DNA from 4 places in the Mesorhizobium sp. W050 genome. Region 3 is predicted to be linked to each of the others. Evidence: predicted binding sites of a transcription regulator. Region 3 holds the regulator's gene; each other region holds the start of a gene.
What was found. The regulator LexA, encoded in region 3, represses DNA repair genes until DNA is damaged. The targets are predictions, from matches to a motif close to TGTTCNNNNTGTGTTCNG.
Positions count from the first base shown of each region.

Region 1 (5,412 bases), 940 kb from region 3:
GCGCCTTGGCGGTTTGGTTAAATTTAGCCCTTGTGGTCAAGGGCCGGCGGCGACGCAATCTCGGCACGTTCGACAGCCGCGAGGCAGCCGAGAAGCACGAACGCGAAGCCCAATATCTCAAGCGCCGTCGAGGCCGCTCGCCTGAAATCTTCAAAGTGCGCAAGATATCCCCGCCGCGGGCGGCGCAGACACGCTCCAGCATCGCAACGCTGCGAACCGGGCCATCGCCCGCCGGCACTTGAGTGCCGACGGGCTCTGACCTTCAGTTCGACCCGGGATCGCCGAGCGCCTCGGTGACGAAGGACGCCGCGATCAGGTCGTCGGCGTCGAGGCGTAGGGAGCCTTCGACACCCCCCATGATGGCCGCGACCTTCTGGAAGGTCTGCATCTCGTGTTCAGTAACGCTGGCGTCTCGCATCCTGGCTTTCAGATCGGCGATGCGTCGGCCCAGTGAGGCCGACGTTCCGATTTCTCTGTTCGACATGGTGGCCTGCTCCTCCCCCAACCCATGCTGTGGACGTACTCAAGTCTGCCTATATATAAGGCAGCGCGAATACAGTCGCCGCAACGCGCGATATCTGGGAAGGTTCCGGCGCCAAATAGTCACGAAATAATACGTGGTGGGACTCGGGTATGTTAAGCGCCGACGCGGCGATAGACACCGCAGCCAGCGGCTGCGGCCATCGGCCTGGCCAACCCGTGTCGCGGGTCGCGAATGCGGGTCGGACTTTGATCGCCGCGCGCGAACAGTCAGCGAGAGGCCGGAACCACGCCGGACACCGAGCGCGCCGTTTCGGGCGAAAACACCACGAAAGCAAAAACCAGAACGGCAGCGGCGATAATGACCGAGCCGCCGGCGACGATCGGTTCAAGCGCCGGGTTTCCCTGCAGCATCACATACAGCGCCGGCAGCATGATCACCAGGCCGAGTGTGTAGAGCCCGTAGTGGATCATGGCGATGCGACGCGCCGCCTTTTGCGGATTGAGCGCGTAGTAGCCGCCGAAGATGGCGCTCGTCACCCAACCGAGCAGATTGATATGCGCGTGCGCCGGAAAAGCGGCGTGGTCACCAGAGATCGCCATCTGCAGGCCGGCCGCAATCCCCAACATCAGGAACAAGATGGCAGTTTTGAAAAAGAGTTCTGAAACCCTCGGCATGTCATTTCTCCCCCTATGCGGTCTGCGACCGCTTGCGACCTGGAGAATACACCCACGCGGAGAACTTTTCCACGCCCCGGTTATGGGGCCATGCCTGCACAGCTTTTTGCACGCTGTTCGACTTTTCTGGCTGCCACAACCCGGCGCCGCCGCGCTACGGCGTCAGCAAGATGTCGGCGCCCGCTCGCTCGTCGAACACCACCGCGCAGCCGCGCCCCAGCGCCACTGCCGACAGCGCGTTGGCCACCGTCTCGTCCGGCGATACGAAATCACCGGTCAGCACTCGCAACTCCTCCACCGCCCTGGCCATTGACACGCAGTGCCCGGCAACGCGATCGCTCGTGCAGGCGTCAATGACGCTGACGAGGTCGATCATCTCGAACTGGCCCATACCGGCCTCCAAAAAAACAGCGTCCCGTCGCGGATATGAACGCCGAGGCGAGAGGCAATGTTCCGCAGGTCCGATGCCCAGGCGGAGCACTCGACAGCCCGACCTGGAACGGGCCGGCCGGCGACAACCGCTTCGCTTGACAATAGGCCCTGTTTGTTCTCTATTTGTTCGGCAAAAACGCCTCTCACAACAGACGCGGCTAATGCTGCAACGCCGCAAAGGGAACGGTCGGGATGGAGCCCACCATCCTGCATGCGGATCTCGACGCCTTCTACGCCTCGGTCGAGCAGCTGCTCGACCCGGCGCTCAGGGGCAAGCCGATCGCCGTCGGCGGCGGCGTCGTGCTTGCCGCTTCCTACGAAGCCAGGGCTTTCGGCGTGCGCGGCGGCATGCCCGGACGACGCGCGCGCGAGCTTTGCCCCGGACTGATCTTCGTCGGCGGCCATTTCGCCGACTATCAGCGGCTGGGCGACGCCGCCATCAAGGTGCTCGACGATTTCACGCCGCTGGTCGAGCGGATTTCCATCGATGAAGCCTTTGCCGACGTCGCCGGCTGCACGCATCTGTTCGGGCCGCCGGCCGAGATCGCCGCCACGGTGCGTCAGCGCGTCCGGGCAGAGCTCGGCCTGCCGATCTCGATCGGCGTGGCGCGCACCAAGCATCTGGCCAAGATCGCCTCGCAGGTGGCCAAGCCCGACGGGCTGGTGGTGGTCGATCCGGACACCGAACTTGCCTTCCTGCATGATCTGCCGGTCGGGCTGATGTGGGGCGTCGGCCCGGCGACCAGAGCGCGGCTGGCCGAGATCGGCATCGAGACCATCGGCCAGTTGGCAAAGACGCATGGTGGGGCGCTGCGAAGATTGCTCGGGCCCGCCGCCGGCGAAAAGCTGGCGTCGCTGGCATGGAACCGCGACCCGCGAAAGCTCGAAACCCACAGGCGGTCGCATTCCGCCGGCGCGCAGTCGGCGCTTGGCAGACGGCCGGCCGAGGCGCGTATCTTCGGACCCGTCCTGCTGCATCTGGCAGACCGGGTCGCCAGCCGGCTCAGGGCGAAATCACGGCCCGGGCGCACGGTGACGGTGCGCGTGCGTTTCGCCGATCTGCGCGCGGTCACACGCTCGCTGACGCTCGATCAGCCGATTTCGGCAACCGCGATGCTGGCCGAAATCGCCGAGGAGCTGGTGCGCGGCGTGCTGGCCGCCAACCCTCGAGAGAAGACCATCTCGCTGCTGGCGGTCTCGGTGTCGCAGATGGAAGAAAGTGCCGAGCTGCAGCTGGAGCTGCCGCTCGGGCTTGCCGATGAAAAGCAGCGGCCCGGCAGCAGGCAAGGCCTAGCGCGCTTTGGCGCCGACCGCGCCATCGACAAGATCCGCCAGCGCTTTGGCAGAGAGGCTGTCGGCTATGGCGCCGTGGCGCTGGAAGCCCGGCGCTCGGTTCCCGATGCCTTCCGCGAACTGGCGGAAAAGGAGCTTTGAGGACCGCCGCGACGGCCAGGCCAATGCTTACGCGGCACCCGAAGATAGCGCTGCATTTCCGGTCTGCCTGAGCAGGCCGACCAGCCAGGCCAGACCCGCCGCAGTTTCGGACATTTTTCGCACCGCAACCCGGCCACGCCATGCACGCCCAAGAACAACGCTTTGTCGATGAAGGTGGACTTGCAGTTAGTGCATCGGGACCAAGAAAACCCGGGACGGGACGACGGCGCCGCGAAGGTTGACAGTGCCGATCCGTCTGGCATTATCGCGTAAGGTTGGAGGATTCACTATGAAGAAAACCTATTCGAAGCCTGTTCTGGTCAAAAAAGGCAAGCTTTCGCAGGTTACGGCGCTCGCCAATGGAGCGGGTTCCGGCCCGATCGAGTGAAGTCGTTGAGTCGGCTGTCGCCTGATCTGGCGGCCTCGCCTGACACTGGAGATGCGGCATGAAGAAGACCTATTCGAAGCCGGCGCTGGTCAAGAAGGGCAAGCTCTCGCAGGTTACAGCCGACAATGGTAACGGCTCCGGGCCGGTCGCCGTCTAGCAGCCGATTATCCGACGCCTCGTGCCGTCTGGCCGGGAACAGGGCTTTGGGTGCCCGACGTGGAGAGTGGAAAATGAGGAAGACCTATTCCAAGCCAGTGCTGGTAAAAAAGGGCAAGCTCTCGCAGATCACCGCGAACGGCGCTTCTGCTCCTATTCCGGGCTAAACTCGTTCCCCGGTAGATCGAGATCCTCCTGGCAGAGTCGGGCGGCTTGATCGTTTCCGGAGCATGATCTCCCGCAGGCGGCGGGACCGTTCAGCGCACAACCACCAGATCGTCGAGCACGAGCTGCCAATAGTGGCTCGTGGAGAGGCGCACGCGCGTCACCGCCGCCAGCATCGGCGCATAGTGGACGGGCGCCAGTGCCGACAGGACGATCGTGTCGCTGGCGATCAGCCGGTCGCCAAGCCAGCTCTCGACCAGTGCGGTTTCGCCTTCGGACTTCAACCATGCCGCTGTCAGCATCACGGAATGGAACCCGAACGGTTTGTCGCTCGAGAATTCGGCCGGGTGTCCGCTGCTCGTATAGCAGACATGGTCTCCCGAGATATTGCCGTTGACGTAGCCTTCGCTGCCTTCGGTATGATCGCGCGCCAGTGCGTTCAGGTTGAACCAGGTCAACCCGGCATAACCGGACGGCACCTTGCGCAGGCCGCGCGTCGTGACATCGTCGAAACCGATGGCCTGCAAGGACGCGGCGCTGTCGACAGCCGCGTTCTCGGGCGACAGCAGGCCGAGCTCGGTCGGGTAGGCGGACAAGGCCAGTCGTCGTTCCATGCCATCGCCGGTGACTTCGATCGCGTCGGCGTCATCGGGCAGATCGAGACGGAAGCCATCACTTAGCGGATGCACTGCCACCTCTTGCCCTTTCGCCATCACCGAGATGCTCGCCGAAGCACCGTCCGCTACGCGGCCGCTGAGCCGGCGTATCGCAAACAGGCCGACCGGCTGCAGCATTGCTTCCGAGGCCAGCCCGGTGGGCGAGCCCGGCAGCGGCCGGAGGTGCTGCGACTGGACCTCGTTGGCGCTGCTCGCGCGCCAGCCGGGCGGAACCGACACGGTGAAGCGGTAGCTGCCCGGCACATGGATGGGCGCGGCGCGACGTTTCGTCGACGCCAGGAAATTGGCAAAGCCGCCGCGATTGCTCCGCGCCGCGGCGACGAAGCGGCCGTCGCCATCATGCAGTCTGACCATGATGCCGGCCATCGGGCGGTCGCCGAGCCCGTAGCGGCCGTCGCGATCGGCATCGAAATAGACAAAGGACGAATGATTGAGCTTGCCGTGGTTGCCCGACCAGTCGCGGCGCACGGCGTAGTCGTTGGCCGGATCTTCACGAAGCCGGGCTCTGCGACGAGACCGCGCCAGCCGCCAGGCGAGAGCCGCAACGACAGCAGCGAACCCGACAAGGAGTATTGCCTTGATCACGGACGGCTCAAGCAATGCTGTCGGCCCTGCTCATCTGGATCTCCTGCGCATACATCGATCCATATATCGATGCTGCAGGCGCTTGAGCAACCGGACACGGGACCGGCGGACCACGGCATCGGCGTCACATATCCATTTCAGGCAACTATTCCGGCGACGGTACCGGCGGCTTCGTCGTCAGCGCCGCGCCGAAGGCGGCGACGACCACGGCGGCGATGCCCGCGCATTGCAGCGGGCTCAGGATTTCGTGCAGGAACAGGAAGCCGGCCAGCGCGCCCAGCGCCGGCTCCAGACAAGTCAGCGTGCCGTAGAGCCTGGCCGGCATCCGGGTCAGCGCCACCATCTCCAGCCAGAACGGCAAGGCGCTGGAGAACAGCCCGACCAGCAGCGCGCTGACCAGGATCGCGGGTGCGATCA
Region 1 is NZ_JBTTIH010000001.1:3,357,431-3,362,842, forward strand. Features, by position in the region: gene ACYG9Y_RS16375 (hypothetical protein) at 263-484, opposite strand; gene ACYG9Y_RS16380 (heme-copper oxidase family protein) at 751-1,158, opposite strand; gene ACYG9Y_RS16385 (hypothetical protein) at 1,313-1,549, opposite strand; gene dinB (DNA polymerase IV) at 1,783-3,024, shown strand; gene ACYG9Y_RS16395 (hypothetical protein) at 3,314-3,412, shown strand; gene ACYG9Y_RS16400 (hypothetical protein) at 3,471-3,569, shown strand; gene ACYG9Y_RS16405 (hypothetical protein) at 3,643-3,735, shown strand; gene ACYG9Y_RS16410 (hypothetical protein) at 3,826-4,995, opposite strand; gene ACYG9Y_RS16415 (EamA family transporter) at 5,141-5,412, opposite strand, start outside.
Region 1: a site for LexA is predicted at 1,704-1,721, ahead of dinB (DNA polymerase IV). Genes of this name have one in related genera too.

Region 2 (5,412 bases), 130 kb from region 3:
ATCTTCAGCCGGCGGTTTTTCTTGGCCTCGCGCCTGACACCGGGCGTGGCGACTTCGAGCGCGCCCGACAGATATTTACCGGTGATCGAGTTGGGATTGGCCATCACCTGCTGCGGCGTGCCCTGGGCGATGATCTCGCCGCCATGAATGCCGGCGGCCGGACCCATGTCGACGACATAATCGGCATGCAGGATGGCGTCCTCGTCATGCTCGACGACGATCACCGTGTTGCCGATGTCGCGCAGATGCTTGAGCGTGTCGAGCAGGCGGGCATTATCGCGCTGGTGCAGGCCGATCGACGGCTCATCCAGCACATAGAGCACGCCAGTGAGGCCGGAGCCGATCTGCGACGCCAGACGAATGCGCTGGCTCTCGCCGCCCGACAGCGTGCCGGAATTGCGCGACAGCGTCAGATAGTCGAGGCCGACATCGTTGAGGAAGCGCAGGCGGTCACGGATTTCCTTGAGAACGCGCACCGCGATCTCGTTCTGCTGGTCGTTGAGATGTGGCGGCAGTTCGGTGAACCACTGGTCGGCCTTGCGGATCGACAGCTCTGTGACTTCGCCGATATGCTTGCCGGCGATCTTCACCGCCAGCGCTTCCGGCTTCAGCCGGTATCCCTTGCAGACCGGGCAGGGCGTCGCCGACATGAAGCGCTCGATCTCCTCGCGCATCCAGGCGGATTCGGTTTCCTTCCACCGCCGTTCGAGATTGGGAATGACGCCCTCGAACGTCTTGGTGGTCTTGTAGGAGCGCAGGCCGTCATCATATTGGAAGGTGACCTCGCGCTCGCCGGTGCCACGCAGGACGGCATCCTTTGCCTCTTCGGTCAGGTCTTTGAACTTGTCGCCGAGCTTGAAGCCATAGGCTTTGCCCAGCGCTTCCAGCGTCTGGGCGTAATAGGGTGAGGTCGACTTCGCCCACGGGCTGACGGCGCCGTCGCGCAGCGAGACGTTTTCGTCCGGCACGATCAGGCTGGCGTCGATGGCGCGCTGGTTGCCGAGGCCGTCGCAGGTCGGGCAGGCGCCGAACGGGTTGTTGAACGAGAACAGCCTGGGCTCGATCTCCGGAATGGTGAAGCCGGAAACCGGGCAGGCGAATTTTTCCGAGAACAGGATGCGCTCATGCGTCTCGTTCTTCGATTTGTTGACCGAGTCCTCGCCGGTCTGGCTGGCGTCGAGCGGCCGGTCGGCGAACTCGGCCACCGCCAGCCCTTCCGCCAGCTTGAGCGCCGTTTCGATGGAATCGGCAAGCCGTGTCGCCAGGTCGCCGCGCACGACGATGCGGTCGACGACGACATCGATGTCGTGCTTGTACTTCTTGTCCAACGCCGGCACATCGGCGATCTCATAGAAGACGCCGTCGACCTTGACGCGCTGAAAGCCCTTCTTCTGCAGCTCCAGCAGTTCCTTGCGATACTCACCCTTGCGGCCGCGCACGATCGGCGCCAGCAGGAAAAGGCGCGTGCCTTCCTCGACCGCCAGCACCCGGTCGACCATCTGTGAAACCGTCTGGCTCTCGATCGGCAGGCCGGTCGCCGGCGAATAGGGGATGCCGACGCGCGCGAACAGCAAGCGCATGTAGTCGTAGATCTCAGTGACGGTGCCGACCGTCGAACGCGGGTTCTTCGACGTGGTCTTCTGCTCGATCGAGATGGCCGGCGACAGGCCGTCGATCTGGTCGACATCCGGCTTCTGCATCATTTCGAGGAACTGGCGCGCATAAGCCGACAGGCTCTCGACGTAACGGCGCTGGCCCTCGGCATAGATGGTGTCGAAAGCAAGCGACGATTTGCCGGAGCCCGACAGGCCGGTCATGACGATCAGGCTGTCACGCGGCAGGTCGAGATCGACATTCTTTAGGTTGTGTTCGCGTGCCCCGCGAATGGAAAGGTATTTATGGTCGGCCATCGCCGGTCGCCGCCTCAGGTCTGGTGTCAGTGGGATCGGCGGGTTTTCCCGGCCATTCCCTATGTAGGTATTTTTGCCGCCACGTCGAGAGACGCCACACTTCTCGACCAAAGCCGTTTAACCGTCTTTCGCGCGAACGGGCAAGCGGAAAGAACAAAGACCGAACACGCTCCTGACAAAGCTGTGCAGAAACTGACAAGGGTGTTTCAGAAACTGACCCTGACGTAAGCTCCCGACGATCACATTTTCCGTAACCGGCTATTCAAGGTTGACGCCGTCAAATCAGGGGCGCACTCTGCCGGAGTCAACGGAGCCGGCCGTCTTTGATGGCCTCGCCGCCCATAGCGGCCTGCGAGACGCCGCAGGTTTTTGCGATTTGTGCTTCGGATTGACACCAGTCGCAACGGACATAGGAGCGGAGCATGACGCCACCGGATAGTCCCTTGAGGCTCCACCTGCTAGTGGAGCCGCGGCGGGCATAAGTGCCAGGTAGTTTCAAGGCATTGGAGTGTATGCGTCCAAACGAACGCATCGCGTCAGTCCAACAAACCACCAGACAAACCGTGACCTGCCGAATCCCACAAAAATCAGAGACGGCTAGTCGGATCGTCGGCTGAATGCCGCGAAGCATCCGAAATCAAAGTCGGTATAACACTACCGGCAGTTTGGATTTGGAATCCAAAAAAAGCCCCGACCGTTAGCGGAAGCAACGGCGGGGCTGTTCTTTTGTGAGGAAGTCGTCGGCGCAGGCTTTCTCTCCCGTATAGTAATTGGAAAAGGGGCTACCGGCGCGGCGGCTTGATCCCACCCGTGCCGACATCGACAGTGATGCTGCCGGAAATCCTGACATCGGTGTCGCCGATCTTGAACGTGCCGTTCTCGCCGGCAGGCAGCGCGTCGTCCGGCTCCGGCTGCGGCGCGGGCTTGGCGATGCGGTAGTCGCCGGTCACGCCGGGCAGGGCGCCTTTCCGCGACGTGCTGGTGCTGCCCCCGGCAAAGGCCATGCTCGACGTCGCCGCCGTGATGGCAATGGCTATGGTCAGTCTGTTCAGGTGGTAGCGCATGGCAAGACTATAGTGCCGCGCTCAAGGCGAGGCCAGACCAGCGGCGTTGAAATTGAGGGAACACCGGCCTGCATTCAATCCGCCGATCAGGCCGCCGCCTTTTTGCGGGTGTCGAACACATGGTCGACGAGGCCCCACTCCTTGGCCTCCTTGGCGGTCATGAAGAAATCGCGGTCGAGCGTGCGTTCGACCTCTTCATAGGTGCGGCCGCAATGCTGCGCATACAGTTCCGTCATGTGCCGTTTGGTGCGCAAAATGCCTTCGGCATGGCGCTGGATGTCGGAGGCCTGGCCCTGGAAGCCGCCCAGAGGCTGGTGCAGCACGATGCTGGCGTTGGGGAGCGCGATGCGCCGGCCCGGCGTTCCCGCCATCAGCAGGAACGAGGCCATCGAGGCGGCAAAGCCCATGCACACCGTCGATACCGGGCAACTGACAAATTGCATCGTGTCGTAGATGGCGAAGCCGCTGGTCACCACGCCGCCCGGCGAGTTGATGTAAAGCGAGATCTCCTTGTCGGGGTTTTCGGATTCCAGCGACAGGAGCTGGGCGCAGACCAGCGCCGACATGCCGTCATTGATCTCGCCATTGACGAAGATGATGCGCTCGCGCAGCAGCCGCGAGAAAATGTCGAAGGCGCGTTCGCCGCGGCTCGATTGCTCGATCACCATCGGCACCAGATTGGCAAAGCCGCTCATCTCATTGTCTCCGTTTTGATTTTTCCGGTTCAGGCAGCGCACAGCAACAGGCGTGGCGCGTTGGCGGCGACAGGCGGTTTGGGCTTGTATGCGCGCAGCGAGAGCCGGCAGCCGGCGCCGGCCATCGCAACCGCAGGCGTCAGGACAAACCCGTCATGGACGATGCGCAGATGCGTGCCGCCGGAAACGGTGCGGGCGAGTGTGAAGGTGACGATGCTCTCCAGCTCCTCGCGGTTGGCGTCGCCGGAACGCTCGCGCCAGGAATAGCGCAGCAGGCGCCCCGGTTCGGCATCGAGCACTTCGCACTCGATCGGCTTCTCAGGCCCGGCAAAGGCAAAGCGGCTGCCGGTTTCCGGATTGATGTCGTTCGGCATCATCCATTCCGCCAAGAGGTCCGGCACGGTCAGTGCCCGCCACACTTTTTCCGGTGCGTCCGGCAGATCGCATTCGAAGGCGAGGGCATCCTTGGCGGTCTGCGTCTGCTTTTCGTCGGTCATTGGTCCATGTCCTTCAAAACGGCCTTCAGTCTTTCGATGCGCTCCGGCCAGAATGCGCGGTAGCGTTCGATCCAGCCGAGCAGCGGCTCGAGCCCTTGCGGATCGGCGCGATAGTAGGCGTTGCGGCCGGCGCGTCTTTCGCTGACCAGGCCTGCGCCGCGCAGCACGGCAAGGTGCTGCGACACCGCCGGCTGCGACACGCTCATGCCGGTGCGCAACTCCGACACGCTCATCTCGCCGGAAGTCAGCCGCTCGTAGACGGCGCGTCGCGTCGGGTCGGCCAGGGCGCGAAAAATCTCTGCTTCGATCATGGCAAAAGCATAAGTCGATACTTATCGATTTGGCAAGGGGTGTTTTGAATGCCGCGTATTGATTGGATCCTGCCGGGCCTCTAAGCCGTGGGGAACAAGATGGGCCGATCATCGCGAGGCAGGAGTAGTATTTATGAATTCCAACGTCGATCTTTCGTCCGCCGAGAACCTCAACGAGGCTCTGAGGCTCTATCGCCGCCTCGTACTCGGTATAGGAGCGATCGCCGTCATCGGTTTCGTGGCCGTGATCTTGTTGGCCAAGCTGGGTACGGCGCTATCCCCGCCATACGGGATTTACATCTTCGGCGAAGGATTGGGGACCTGGGGCCTGATCGCGGTGGTAGCGGCGCTCGTCGCTCAGGTGTGGTGGCACGGGCGCGCGATCGGGAAATTGCTGAATGACCCGGCTCTGAAATCTGAACCTGCAGTCGGGCTGATGTCGGCGCCAACCGTGATCGCACAGCGCGCCCATGCATGGGCATGGAGTGGAGCGGCTTTTCCGGTCCGTTGCCACCAGCTAAAAAACGGCGCTGACGACACCGCTTCTCGCCCCTGCGTGTCAGCTAAATCCACGCGCCCGCGTCGGCGATTGCTGCCATTCCTTGACAATCCGTGGTTAACAGTATAGGAACGAAAAGGGAACAAAAACCTTGTGGGAAAAGCCAGCCGCGGCAAGCCAGGATTGTGCGCGGCCTGTAAGGTGAACGACTTGAAATTTGTTTCGGATGAGCACGGAGAAGTGTCATGGCGGGTAGCGTCAACAAGGTCATTCTGGTCGGTAACCTCGGCGCGGACCCTGAAATCCGCCGCCTGAATTCCGGTGATCCGGTCGTCAACATCCGCATCGCCACGTCGGAAAGCTGGCGCGACAAGAACTCCGGCGAGCGCAAGGAAAAGACCGAATGGCACAACGTGGTCATTTTCAATGACCAGAT
Region 2 is NZ_JBTTIH010000001.1:2,555,878-2,561,289, reverse strand. Features, by position in the region: gene uvrA (excinuclease ABC subunit UvrA) at 1-1,910, opposite strand, end outside; gene ACYG9Y_RS12445 (hypothetical protein) at 2,693-2,914, opposite strand; gene ACYG9Y_RS12440 (ATP-dependent Clp protease proteolytic subunit) at 3,061-3,669, opposite strand; gene ACYG9Y_RS12435 (SRPBCC family protein) at 3,699-4,166, opposite strand; gene ACYG9Y_RS12430 (ArsR/SmtB family transcription factor) at 4,163-4,477, opposite strand; gene ACYG9Y_RS12425 (hypothetical protein) at 4,611-5,105, shown strand; gene ssb (single-stranded DNA-binding protein) at 5,222-5,412, shown strand, end outside.
Region 2: a site for LexA is predicted at 2,060-2,077, ahead of uvrA (excinuclease ABC subunit UvrA). Genes of this name have one in related genera too.

Region 3 (5,412 bases):
ACGCAGGACGAGGATGGCTTCTTCCACTTCGCCGCGCGTTCCGACGACATGATCGTCAGCGCCGGCTACAACATCGCCGGCCCCGAGGTCGAAGCGGCGCTGCTCTCGCATCCCGACGTCGCCGAATGCGCGGTGACCGGCGCCGAGGACGGTGAACGCGGCCAGATCGTCGAGGCGCATATCGTGCTTGTGCAAGGTGTTTCGCCGGACGCATTGACCGTCAAACGCCTGCAGGACCACGTCAAGGCAACGATCGCGCCCTACAAATATCCGCGTTCGGTGAAGTTCATCGACGCCTTGCCCAAAACCCAGACCGGCAAGATCCAGCGATTCCGGTTGCGCGCGGAGAAGAGCAATTGATTAAGCCGCACGATCCGGCGTCCGATGGCGCGCAGATGTCGTTCAAGGAGCGGATGTCCTACAGCGACTATCTGCAGCTGGACAAGGTGCTCGATGCGCAGGCGCCGCTGTCTTCGGCCCATGACGAGATGCTGTTCATCATCCAGCATCAGACATCGGAATTGTGGATGAAGCTCGCTTTGCACGAGATCGGCGCCGCGATCCGCTCAATCCGCGCCGACCGCCTCGAACCGAGCTTCAAGATGCTGTCTCGCGTCGCGCGCATCTTCGAGCAGCTCAACAATGCCTGGGACGTGCTGCGCACGATGACGCCAAGCGAATACACCGAGTTTCGCGACGCGCTCGGCCAATCCTCGGGCTTCCAGTCGTGGCAGTACCGCGCTATCGAGTTCATGGCCGGCAACCGCAACCTTGCCATGCTCGGGCCGCACAAGCACCGGCCCGACCTTGCGGACAGGCTGGAAGCCATCCTGGCCACGCCGTCGCTCTATGACGAGGCGCTTCTGCTTTTGGCGCGCAATGGCTTCGACATCGGCGCCGACGCCAGTCGCACGGACTGGCGCGAGACGCGCGTCGAGAACGAAGAAGTGCTGGCTGCCTGGCAAACCGTCTACCGCGACCCGCAGCGCTACTGGATGCTCTACGAACTGGCCGAGAAGCTGGTCGACTTCGAGGATTATTTCCGCCGCTGGCGCTTCAACCACGTCACCACGGTCGAGCGCATCATCGGCTTGAAGCGCGGCACGGGCGGCACCTCAGGCGCCTCCTATCTGAAGAAGATGCTGGAGGTCGTGCTGTTTCCGGAGCTCTGGACGGTCCGCACCCGGCTCTAGTAGTTCCTCAGGTGACCGCGGTCTTCACCGCGAAGCGGGCGTCCTGCCAGGCGCCGGTGCGCAGAATATCCTCCAGCGCTTCGACCGCCTGCCAGACATCGCCATAACCGACATAGAGCGGCGTGAAGCCGAAACGGATGGTCGACGGCGCCCGGAAATCGCCGATCACGCCGCGCTCGATCAGCGCCCGCATCACCTGATAGCCATGCGGATGGAGGAACGACACCTGGCTGCCGCGCTGGCTGCCGTCGCGCGGGCTTTCGAGTTCAAGGCCGTAGGCGCCGCATCTGGCTTCGACGAGCTGGATAAACAGGTCGGTCAGTGCGATGCTTTTTCTGCGCACCGCCGCCATGTCGACGTCGTTCCAGATATCGAGCGCGCCCTTGAGCGCCCGCATCGACAGCACCGGCTGCGTTCCGCACAGGAAGCGGCGGATCCCGCTGCCGACGGCAAAGCCCTGCTCGAAGGCAAAGGGCCGCGCATGGCCCCACCAGCCGCTGAGCGGCTGCCTGATATCACCATGGTGGCGCTCGGCCGCGTAGATGAAGGCCGGCGAGCCCGGGCCGCCATTGAGGTATTTGTAGGTGCAGCCGACAGCGAAATCGGCATTGGCACGGTCGAGTTCGACCGGCAAGGCGCCGGCGGTGTGGCAGAGGTCCCAGATGATCAGCGCGCCAGCGTCATGTGCCTTGCGCGTCAGCGCCGCCATGTCGCGCAACTGGCCGGATTTGTAGTTTACGTGGTTGACCAGGATGACGGCAACGCTGTCGTCGATCAGCTCCTCGATTGCGGCCGCGTCGACGCCCTCCAGCCGCAGCCGCGTTCCCGGCCGGGTCGAGGCGACGCCTTCGGCCATGTAGAGGTCGGTCGGGAAACTGTCGCCCTCGGCAACGATGGCCGACCGAGCCGGCCGCATGCCGAGCGCGGCGTGCAGCAGCTTGTAGATGTTGATCGAGGTTGTGTCGCAGACCACCGTCTGCCCGTCAGCCGCGCCGATCAGTCGTCCGAGCTGATCTCCCAGTTCCACCGGCATGTTGAACCAGCCAGCCGTGTTCCAGGCGCGAATGAGGTCCTGCGCCCATTCCTGCGTGGCGGCCTGCTGCAGTTCGCTGAAGACGACCGCTGACGCGGCACCCAGCGAATTGCCGTCGAGATAAATCACGCCTTGCGGCAAGACAAAGCGTTCACGCATGGAGCGCAGCGGATCGGCGGCATCCATTGCTTCGATTGTAGCGAGATCGGGTGTCGTGCTCATGATCCGGCGCCCTTCCATGGACAAACGCGCGCGGCGGAGCCTGCCGCCCAAACATGCCGGCGATCTTGAGTGGTCGCCCTTGAACTGTCAAATATTATATATAATTCACCCGTTGAAAGGCTTTGATATATAATGATCCGCCGAGCGTTTATGTCTGATGGATCACGATGCTGGATGACGAGCAGACCTCGAAGACGGAAGCAGCCTATCGCCTGCTCAGGCGCGATATTCTTGCGACCCGGCTGGCGCCTGCCGCGCCGTTGAAGCTGAGCACGCTGCGCAACACCTACGGCATCGGCTGGACGCCGTTGCGCGAGGCGCTGTCGCGGCTGGAGGCGGAACGGCTTGTGACCGCCATCAGCAACCGCGGGTTTGCGGTCGCTCCCGTCTCTCGGGCGGAGCTCGAGGATTTGGCGCGTGCGCGGCTGGTGGTCGAACTGCCCCTGCTGGTGGAATCGATCGAGAAGGGCGACCGTGAGTGGGAAGACGCGGTCGTTGCCGCCCACTATCGTCTCTCACGGTGCGGGTCTGTTCTCGACGATCCATCGGATGATGCGGTCGACGCGTGGTACGAAAAACACGATGCCTTCCATGCGGCGCTGCTCAGTGCCGCGACATCCAGCTGGCTGCTGCGCTTCAATGCAACGATTTCCGACCAATTGCATCGCCATCACCGCTTTCTGGGTCTGGCCCCGACGCTGCGCGCCGCCGCCGGCCGCACGGATGGACACCGGAAGGCCGTGGCGGCCCTGCGCGACGCCGTGGCGATCGAACACCATACCGCCCTGATGGAAGCGGCCCTCGATCGCGACGTCGAACGTGCGAAAACTCTGATGACCGCTCACATCGGCTACACGCTGCAGGTCTATGCCCAGAGCGAACCCGGCGCGGATGCTGCGCAGCCCCGTCCGAAAAGGAAGCGGCGATCATAGCCGACGACGCAGGGCACTTTGTCTTCGTTTCACCCCGTTGCCGGCCAACGACTACGAGCGCCGCTCGCGGTGCCGAACGTTACGCTGAACAAAACGTCAACACATTCATTAAACTTTAAAAGGTTGCGGAACACAACTGGAACAGATAGTGTTTGTTCTGGGTTTGTTTTTTCTGATTCTGGTTTCAGAACCCTTGGGGGCCGCGATGCTGACGCGCAAACAACATGAGCTTCTGATGTTCATCCATGAACGCCTGAAGGAGAGCGGAATCCCGCCGTCCTTCGACGAGATGAAGGAAGCGCTCGACCTCGCCTCCAAGTCCGGCATCCACCGACTGATCACGGCGCTTGAGGAGCGCGGTTTCATTCGCCGGCTGCCGAACCGGGCGCGCGCGCTGGAAGTGCTGCGGCTACCCGACTCGATCGCACCAGGCCTCAACGCGGCGAGGAAGTTTTCGCCGAGCGTCATTCAGGGCAGTCTTGGTCAAGCCGGGCAAGGGCAAGGCGGCCAGGGACAAGGCGGGATGGGCCAAGGCGGTCTCGGCCGCCAGATCAAGCCGGTCTCGCCGTCGCGTTCGATGTCTGCCGGCAATGACGATGCCGTTTCCTCGATTTCAATCCCGGTGATGGGACGCATCGCCGCCGGCGTGCCGATCGACGCCATCCAGCATCAGACCCATTCGATCTCGGTGCCGCCCGACATGATCATGGGCGGCGAACACTACGCGCTCGAGGTCAAGGGCGATTCGATGATCGAAGCCGGCATTTTCGACGGCGATACGGTCATCATCCGCAATGCCGACACTGCCAGCCCCGGCGAGATCGTGGTGGCGTTGGTCGACGACGAGGAAGCGACCCTGAAACGCTTCCGCCGCAAGGGCGCCTCGATCGCGCTGGAAGCCGCAAACCCGGCCTACGAAACCCGCATCTTCGGCCCCGACAGGGTCAAGGTGCAGGGCAAGCTGGTCGGGCTGATCAGGCGTTACTGAGCCGGCTTAGGTTTGTACTTTTCACGCTGCTTGTAGGGCGGCAGGCCTCGGGCTTCGCGTGAGAAGCGGCGCTGCTCGTGCCAGGGGCGATACGGCTTGTCGACGGCGAAGCGGATGGTTGGCGCTGCAGCTGCCGATTGCGGATCGAAGAAGACGGCGGCGCTGCCGTCGCGGGCCAGCTGTTTCTTCGTCACGACCAGCACCAGCGGGTCGCGGCACGGATTGTAGGCGGTGGCGTCATCGATGACGATCAGGCTCGCGAAGGCACAGGCCGGCCGCGCCGTCTTGCGGTCTTTCGCAAGCGCTACAATGGCTCCGGAAGGGTGCCGGGCGATACAGAGATCGCCGGTGCAATAGAAGGGCGAGCCGGGCGGCAGATCGAGCGGATCGAGATCGAACCGCGTATCTGTTGACTCGAAAATCTCAGGTGGGATAATGGTTTCGGCCCGCAGCGCCCGTTTCCAATTGTCCGTGGTGAATTCGTTGGAGCGTTCGCGGTTGAGGGCGAGTTCGCCGCCACCGATCGGCATGGCCACCAGATGCGCATCCTCGGATATGAGCACGTCGGGCGTAAGCACCTGCGGCACCGTCAACAGGCCGGCCAGCGCGAAAGGCACGGCCGCCAGCCTGAGCCAGGTGGTGGCCATGGTGGCGATGACGAGGGCGACCGCCACCAACAGCACCGAGCGGATGGAGATCAGCCCGACGGCGTCGACCGGCGAGCGCTCGGAAATCCAGGCCGATATAGCGATCATCGCCATCAGACCCTTGCCCATCACATAGAGGAACGGCCCGTCGGCGCCGAACGGCATCGCCAGTGCGCTGAGCACGGCAAAAGGCATGACGATCAACGAAACAATCGGCATCACGGCCAGATTGGCGATCAGGCTGAGCGGCGACACACGCTGAAAATGCCAGATGGCGAACAGCAAGGTTGCACTGCCGGCGATGATCGAGGTCATGGCGAGGCCGCCCATGGCCAGCGCGAATTTTCGCGACAGGAAGCCGACGAAGGAGCGCTTTGCCGGCGGCGTTCTCACCTTG
Region 3 is NZ_JBTTIH010000001.1:2,421,781-2,427,192, forward strand. Features, by position in the region: gene ACYG9Y_RS11680 (AMP-binding protein) at 1-360, shown strand, start outside; gene kynA (tryptophan 2,3-dioxygenase) at 357-1,193, shown strand; gene kynU (kynureninase) at 1,201-2,448, opposite strand; gene ACYG9Y_RS11695 (GntR family transcriptional regulator) at 2,616-3,380, shown strand; gene lexA (transcriptional repressor LexA) at 3,586-4,368, shown strand; gene ACYG9Y_RS11705 (ComEC/Rec2 family competence protein) at 4,362-5,412, opposite strand, start outside.

Region 4 (5,412 bases), 260 kb from region 3:
CAAGTGCCGCCCTGGTCTTGTAGAAATGCGCGATCTCTTCCGGTCTGTGCAGGGTCAGCGGCGCGCGGAACGGCGAATGCCGCGACCAGAAGGCCGGCATCGTCTCGCAGCCATGGCCAATCACCGGCACGCCGCGCGTCTCCAGCACTTCCAGCGTCTTTTCGATGTCGAGAATCGCCTTGGCGCCGGCCGAGACGACGATGACCGGCGTGCGCGCCAACTCGTCGAGATCGGCCGAGATGTCGAAGCTCTTTTCCGCGCCCTTGTGGACGCCGCCAATGCCGCCGGTGGCGAACACCTTTATCCCGACCAAGTCAGCGGCGATCATGGTGGCGGCGACCGTGGTGCCGCCGGTGCGGCCTTGCGCCACCGCAAAGCCGAGATCGGCGCGCGACAGCTTCATGGCGTCGCCGGTCATCGCCAGCGACTCGCGCTCGCCGTCGGAAAGCCCGATCTTGATGCGGCCGGCGACCACGGCGATCGTCGCTGGCACCGCGCCATTGTCCAGGATTATCTTTTCGACATTGGCGGCCATGGCGCCATTGTCGGGGTAAGGCATGCCATGGGTGATGATGGTGCTTTCCAGCGCCACGACGGGGCGGCCAGCGGCGAGCGCCTCGGCCACGGGCGCGTGGAGGTCGATGAAGGGGCGGGCGCTTTGCGGTGTCATGATGGTCTCCGATCCGGAGATCCGCGCGTCCGCTTGGACGTCGCGCTCCGGCAATGGCAATTGGCCGCCCTCATGCCATTTCCTGCGCGTCGGGCACAAGAGCCAGTGCCTCGGTGAAGGTCGCAATCGTGAAGGCCGGAACCGCGTCGGCGCTTTCAATGGCCAGCGTGGCGGCGGCAACGCCCTCGCGCAATGCCTGGCGCAGGGGCAGGCCGCGCAGCAGGGCAGCGATGGTGGCGCCGGCCAGCGCGTCGCCGGCGCCGGTGACGTCGGCGACTTTTCTCGGCGCCGGCGGCAGGATAGAGAAGGCGCCGGCTTCGTCGAATCCCAGCACCGGGCCGTCGCCCGCCGTCACCACGCCACTGGTGAGGCCGCTGCAGCGCAGTCCGTCGACGATCTCGCGCTCGGTGGCATTGGCATCGACGCCGGCCAGCACCATGGCCTCGCGCCGGTTCATGAAGACCTGCGCGAGTTCCTTCAGCACTGGTATCATCCGCACCACCTTGGCCGGCGAAATGGCGATGGCGAACACCGGCTTGCCGGCGGCGAGCCCCACCAGCCGCTCCAGCGCCGTTGATGGCAGATTGGCGTCGCAGAGCACCGCATCGGCCTCGGCGACCACCTCGCGCACCTTGGAGCGGCGGATCTGCTTGGGGAACGCCAAATCGTAGAGCGCCATATCGGCAAAGCCGGTGATCAGCTCGCCGTCGCGATCGATCAGCGCCGTGTAGCTCGGCGTCGTGCGGTCGAGGAAAACCGCCGACAGGTCGGCAATGCCGGAGTCGGCGATGGCGCGCGCAACCGTCTCGGCCGAGGCATCGCCGCCGCGCACCGACAAAAGCGAGGCCGAGACGCCGCGCCGCACCAGGCTGCGCAGCGCGTTGAAGACGCCGCCGCCGACATCCTCGCGCATCGTGCCGGGGTTGGACGCCGCGGGCACGTACGTGCCCGACACCTGGCCGCGGCGATCGATATGGGCGCCGCCCACCGCCAGTATCTTTGCTGATTTCACCATGCCGGCGATATGACCTTTGTTATTCGAACCAGACAAGCGCTAGGCTGTGCGACCGAGCTTCGCAGGCGAGCCGGCGATTCGGCCCATCGAAACAGCCGGAGCATCTGGCCCAATGCGGAACGCGTCCGAAAACCAAACCACGAGACAAAAAAAGAACAAATCCGGATAATGATTGTTTTTCAGTTATTTGATCCCTCTTGCCAAACGAGAACAAAAGTAGTACAAAATGGGCAGGGATTACGGATTGTCCGGCCTTCATTGACGACCAAGGGGTGATGTATCATGGCTCAGAATTCTTTGCGGCTTGTAGAGGACAAAGCGGTGGACAAATCAAAGGCTCTGGACGCGGCGCTGTCGCAAATCGAGCGCGCCTTCGGCAAGGGCTCGATCATGCGGCTTGGCGCCAATGAGCAGGTCGTCGAGATCGAAACCGTGCCGACCGGATCGCTGGGCCTCGACATCGCGCTTGGCGTCGGCGGCCTGCCGCGCGGCCGCATCGTCGAGATCTACGGGCCGGAAAGCTCGGGCAAGACGACACTGGCGCTGCACACAGTTGCCGAAGCCCAGAAGAAAGGCGGTATCTGCGCCTTCGTCGATGCCGAGCACGCACTCGATCCGGTCTATGCCCGCAAGCTCGGCGTCGATCTGGAAAACCTCTTGATCTCGCAGCCGGACACCGGCGAGCAGGCACTGGAAATCTGCGACACGCTGGTGCGTTCCGGCGCCATCGACGTTCTGGTGGTCGATTCGGTGGCCGCCCTGACGCCGCGCGCTGAAATCGAGGGCGAGATGGGCGATTCGCTGCCCGGTCTCCAGGCTCGTCTGATGAGCCAGGCGCTGCGCAAGCTGACCGCCTCGATCTCGCGCTCCAACACCATGGTCATCTTCATCAACCAGATCCGCATGAAGATCGGCGTCATGTTCGGTTCGCCGGAAACCACGACCGGCGGCAACGCGCTGAAATTCTACGCTTCGGTGCGCCTCGACATCCGCCGCATCGGCTCGGTCAAGGACCGCGACGAGGTCGTCGGCAACCAGACCCGGGTCAAGGTGGTCAAGAACAAGCTGGCGCCGCCCTTCAAGGTGGTCGAGTTCGACATCATGTATGGCGAGGGCGTCTCCAAGACCGGCGAACTGGTCGATCTCGGCGTCAAGGCCGGCGTGGTCGAGAAGTCCGGCGCCTGGTTCTCCTACAATTCGCAGCGTCTCGGCCAAGGTCGCGAAAACGCCAAACTGTTCCTGCGCGACAATCCCGACACGGCGCGTGAGATCGAACTTGCGCTGCGGCAGAATGCCGGGCTGATCGCCGAGAAATTTCTTGAAAATGGTGGCCCCGAGCGCGGCGAAAGCGACGACGGCTTCGAGGAAGAATCCGGCGCCATGTAGGGCACGGCCAGAGTTCGGCCATAAATCCAGCTTAAGTAACCGAGTTCTTTAGTATTGCGTTTCAAACCGCCGGCCTTCGCGCCGGCGGTTTTCGTTTTTGGGCAGCGTGAAGCCGGCTTGGCAGTTGCCGGATTGGCCCAATTCCGTGTTTCTGGACAGGGTGGGGCGTGCCCGCTAAAAGGCCAAGTCAATCTTCTAAAAAGCAGAGACCAGTGTCCGCCGGCCGTGCCGGCGGTTTTCGCGAAAAGGCAGCACTCATGAGTGGCGTGAACGAGATCCGGTCGACATTCCTCGACTATTTCCGCAAGGAGGGCCACGAGGTCGTGGCCTCGAGCCCGCTGGTGCCGCGCAACGACCCGACGCTGATGTTCACCAATGCCGGCATGGTGCAGTTCAAGAACGTCTTCACCGGCCTGGAGAAGCGGTCCTATTCGCGCGCCACCACTGCGCAGAAAAGCGTGCGCGCCGGCGGCAAGCACAACGACCTCGACAATGTCGGCTACACCGCGCGCCATCTGACCTTCTTCGAAATGCTCGGCAATTTCTCCTTCGGCGACTATTTCAAGGAGCGCGCCATCGAACTGGCCTGGAACCTGATCACCAAGGAGTTCGGGCTGAACAAGGACAAGCTGCTGGTCACCGTCTATCACACCGATGACGAGGCGGCCGGCTTCTGGAAGAAGATCGCCGGTTTCTCCGATGACCGCATCATCCGCATCCCGACCTCCGACAATTTCTGGGCTATGGGCGACACCGGACCGTGCGGGCCGTGCTCGGAAATCTTCATCGACCGTGGCGAGCACATCTGGGGCGGCCCTCCCGGCAGCCCGGAGGAGGACGGCGACCGCTTCCTTGAATTCTGGAACCTGGTGTTCATGCAATATGAGCAGGTCACCAAGGATGAGCGCATCGACCTGCCGCGGCCGTCGATCGACACCGGCATGGGCCTGGAGCGCATGGCCTCCATCCTGCAAGGGGTGGAGAGCGTCTTCGAGACCGACCTGTTCCGTCATCTGATCGATGCGGCCTCGTCAGCGCTCGGGCAGGGACCCGACAAGGAGACGGTCGCCTCCTTCCGCGTCATTGCCGATCATCTGCGCTCGTCCTCTTTCCTGGTTGCCGACGGCGTGCTGCCGTCGAACGAAGGCCGCGGCTATGTGCTGCGCCGCATCATGCGCCGCGCCATGCGCCATGCGCAGTTGCTCGGCGCCAAGGAGCCGTTGATGTGGAAGCTGGTGCCGGCGCTGGTGCGTGAGATGGGCCAGGCCTATCCCGAACTGCTGCGCGGCGAACAGCTGATTACCGAGACGCTGAAGCTCGAGGAGACCAGGTTCCGCAAGACGCTGGTGCGCGGCCTCGGCCTGCTCTCGGAGGCGACGGAGACGCTTCATGCCGGTGACATGCTGGACGGCGAGACGGCCTTCAAGCTCTATGACACGTACGGCTTCCCGCTCGATCTGACGCAGGACGCACTGCGCCAGCGCAGCATCTCGGTCGACCTTGCCGGCTTCACCCATGCGATGGAGCAGCAGAAGGCCGAAGCGCGCAAGCATTGGGCTGGCTCCGGCGACGCGGCCACCGAGACCATCTGGTTTTCTGTACGCGAGAAGGCCGGCGCCACCGAATTCCTCGGCTACGAGACCGAACAGGCGGAAGGCCTCATTCAGGCGCTGGTCAAGGACGGCAAGACCGTCGACAGCGCGATCAAGGGCGACGCGGTGGCGGTGGTCGTCAACCAGACGCCGTTCTATGGCGAGTCCGGCGGCCAGATGGGCGACACCGGTATCATCTCCGGCGAAGGTTTCTCGATCGAGGTTTCCGACACGCAGAAAAAGGCCGACGGCCTGTTCGTGCATCTGGGCAAGGTGACGAACGGCACGGTCAAGCCAGGTGCAGCCGTCGAGCTGAAGGTTGACCATGCACGCCGCACCCGGCTGCGTGCCAATCATTCGGCAACGCATCTGATCCATGAGGCGCTGCGCGAGGTGCTGGGCACCCATGTCGCGCAGAAAGGTTCGCTGGTCGCGCCCGAGCGCCTGCGCTTCGACATCTCGCACAACAAGCCGATCTCGGCCGAAGACCTCGAAGAGGTCGAGCGCATGGCCAACGAAATCGTCGTCCAGAACAGCCCGGTGACGACGCGGCTGATGTCGGTCGACGACGCCATCGCCGAAGGCGCCATGGCGCTGTTCGGCGAGAAATACGGCGACGAGGTGCGTGTCGTCTCGATGGGCACCGGCGTGCATGGCGCCAAGGCCAATAGACCCTATTCCGTCGAACTTTGTGGCGGCACCCATGTCCGGGCGACCGGCGATATCGGCCTGGTGCGTGTCGTCTCCGA
Region 4 is NZ_JBTTIH010000001.1:2,684,282-2,689,693, reverse strand. Features, by position in the region: gene ACYG9Y_RS13090 (pseudouridine-5'-phosphate glycosidase) at 1-670, opposite strand, end outside; gene ACYG9Y_RS13085 (carbohydrate kinase family protein) at 741-1,685, opposite strand; gene recA (recombinase RecA) at 1,968-3,071, shown strand; gene alaS (alanine--tRNA ligase) at 3,329-5,412, shown strand, end outside.
Region 4: a site for LexA is predicted at 1,892-1,909, ahead of recA (recombinase RecA). Genes of this name have one in related genera too.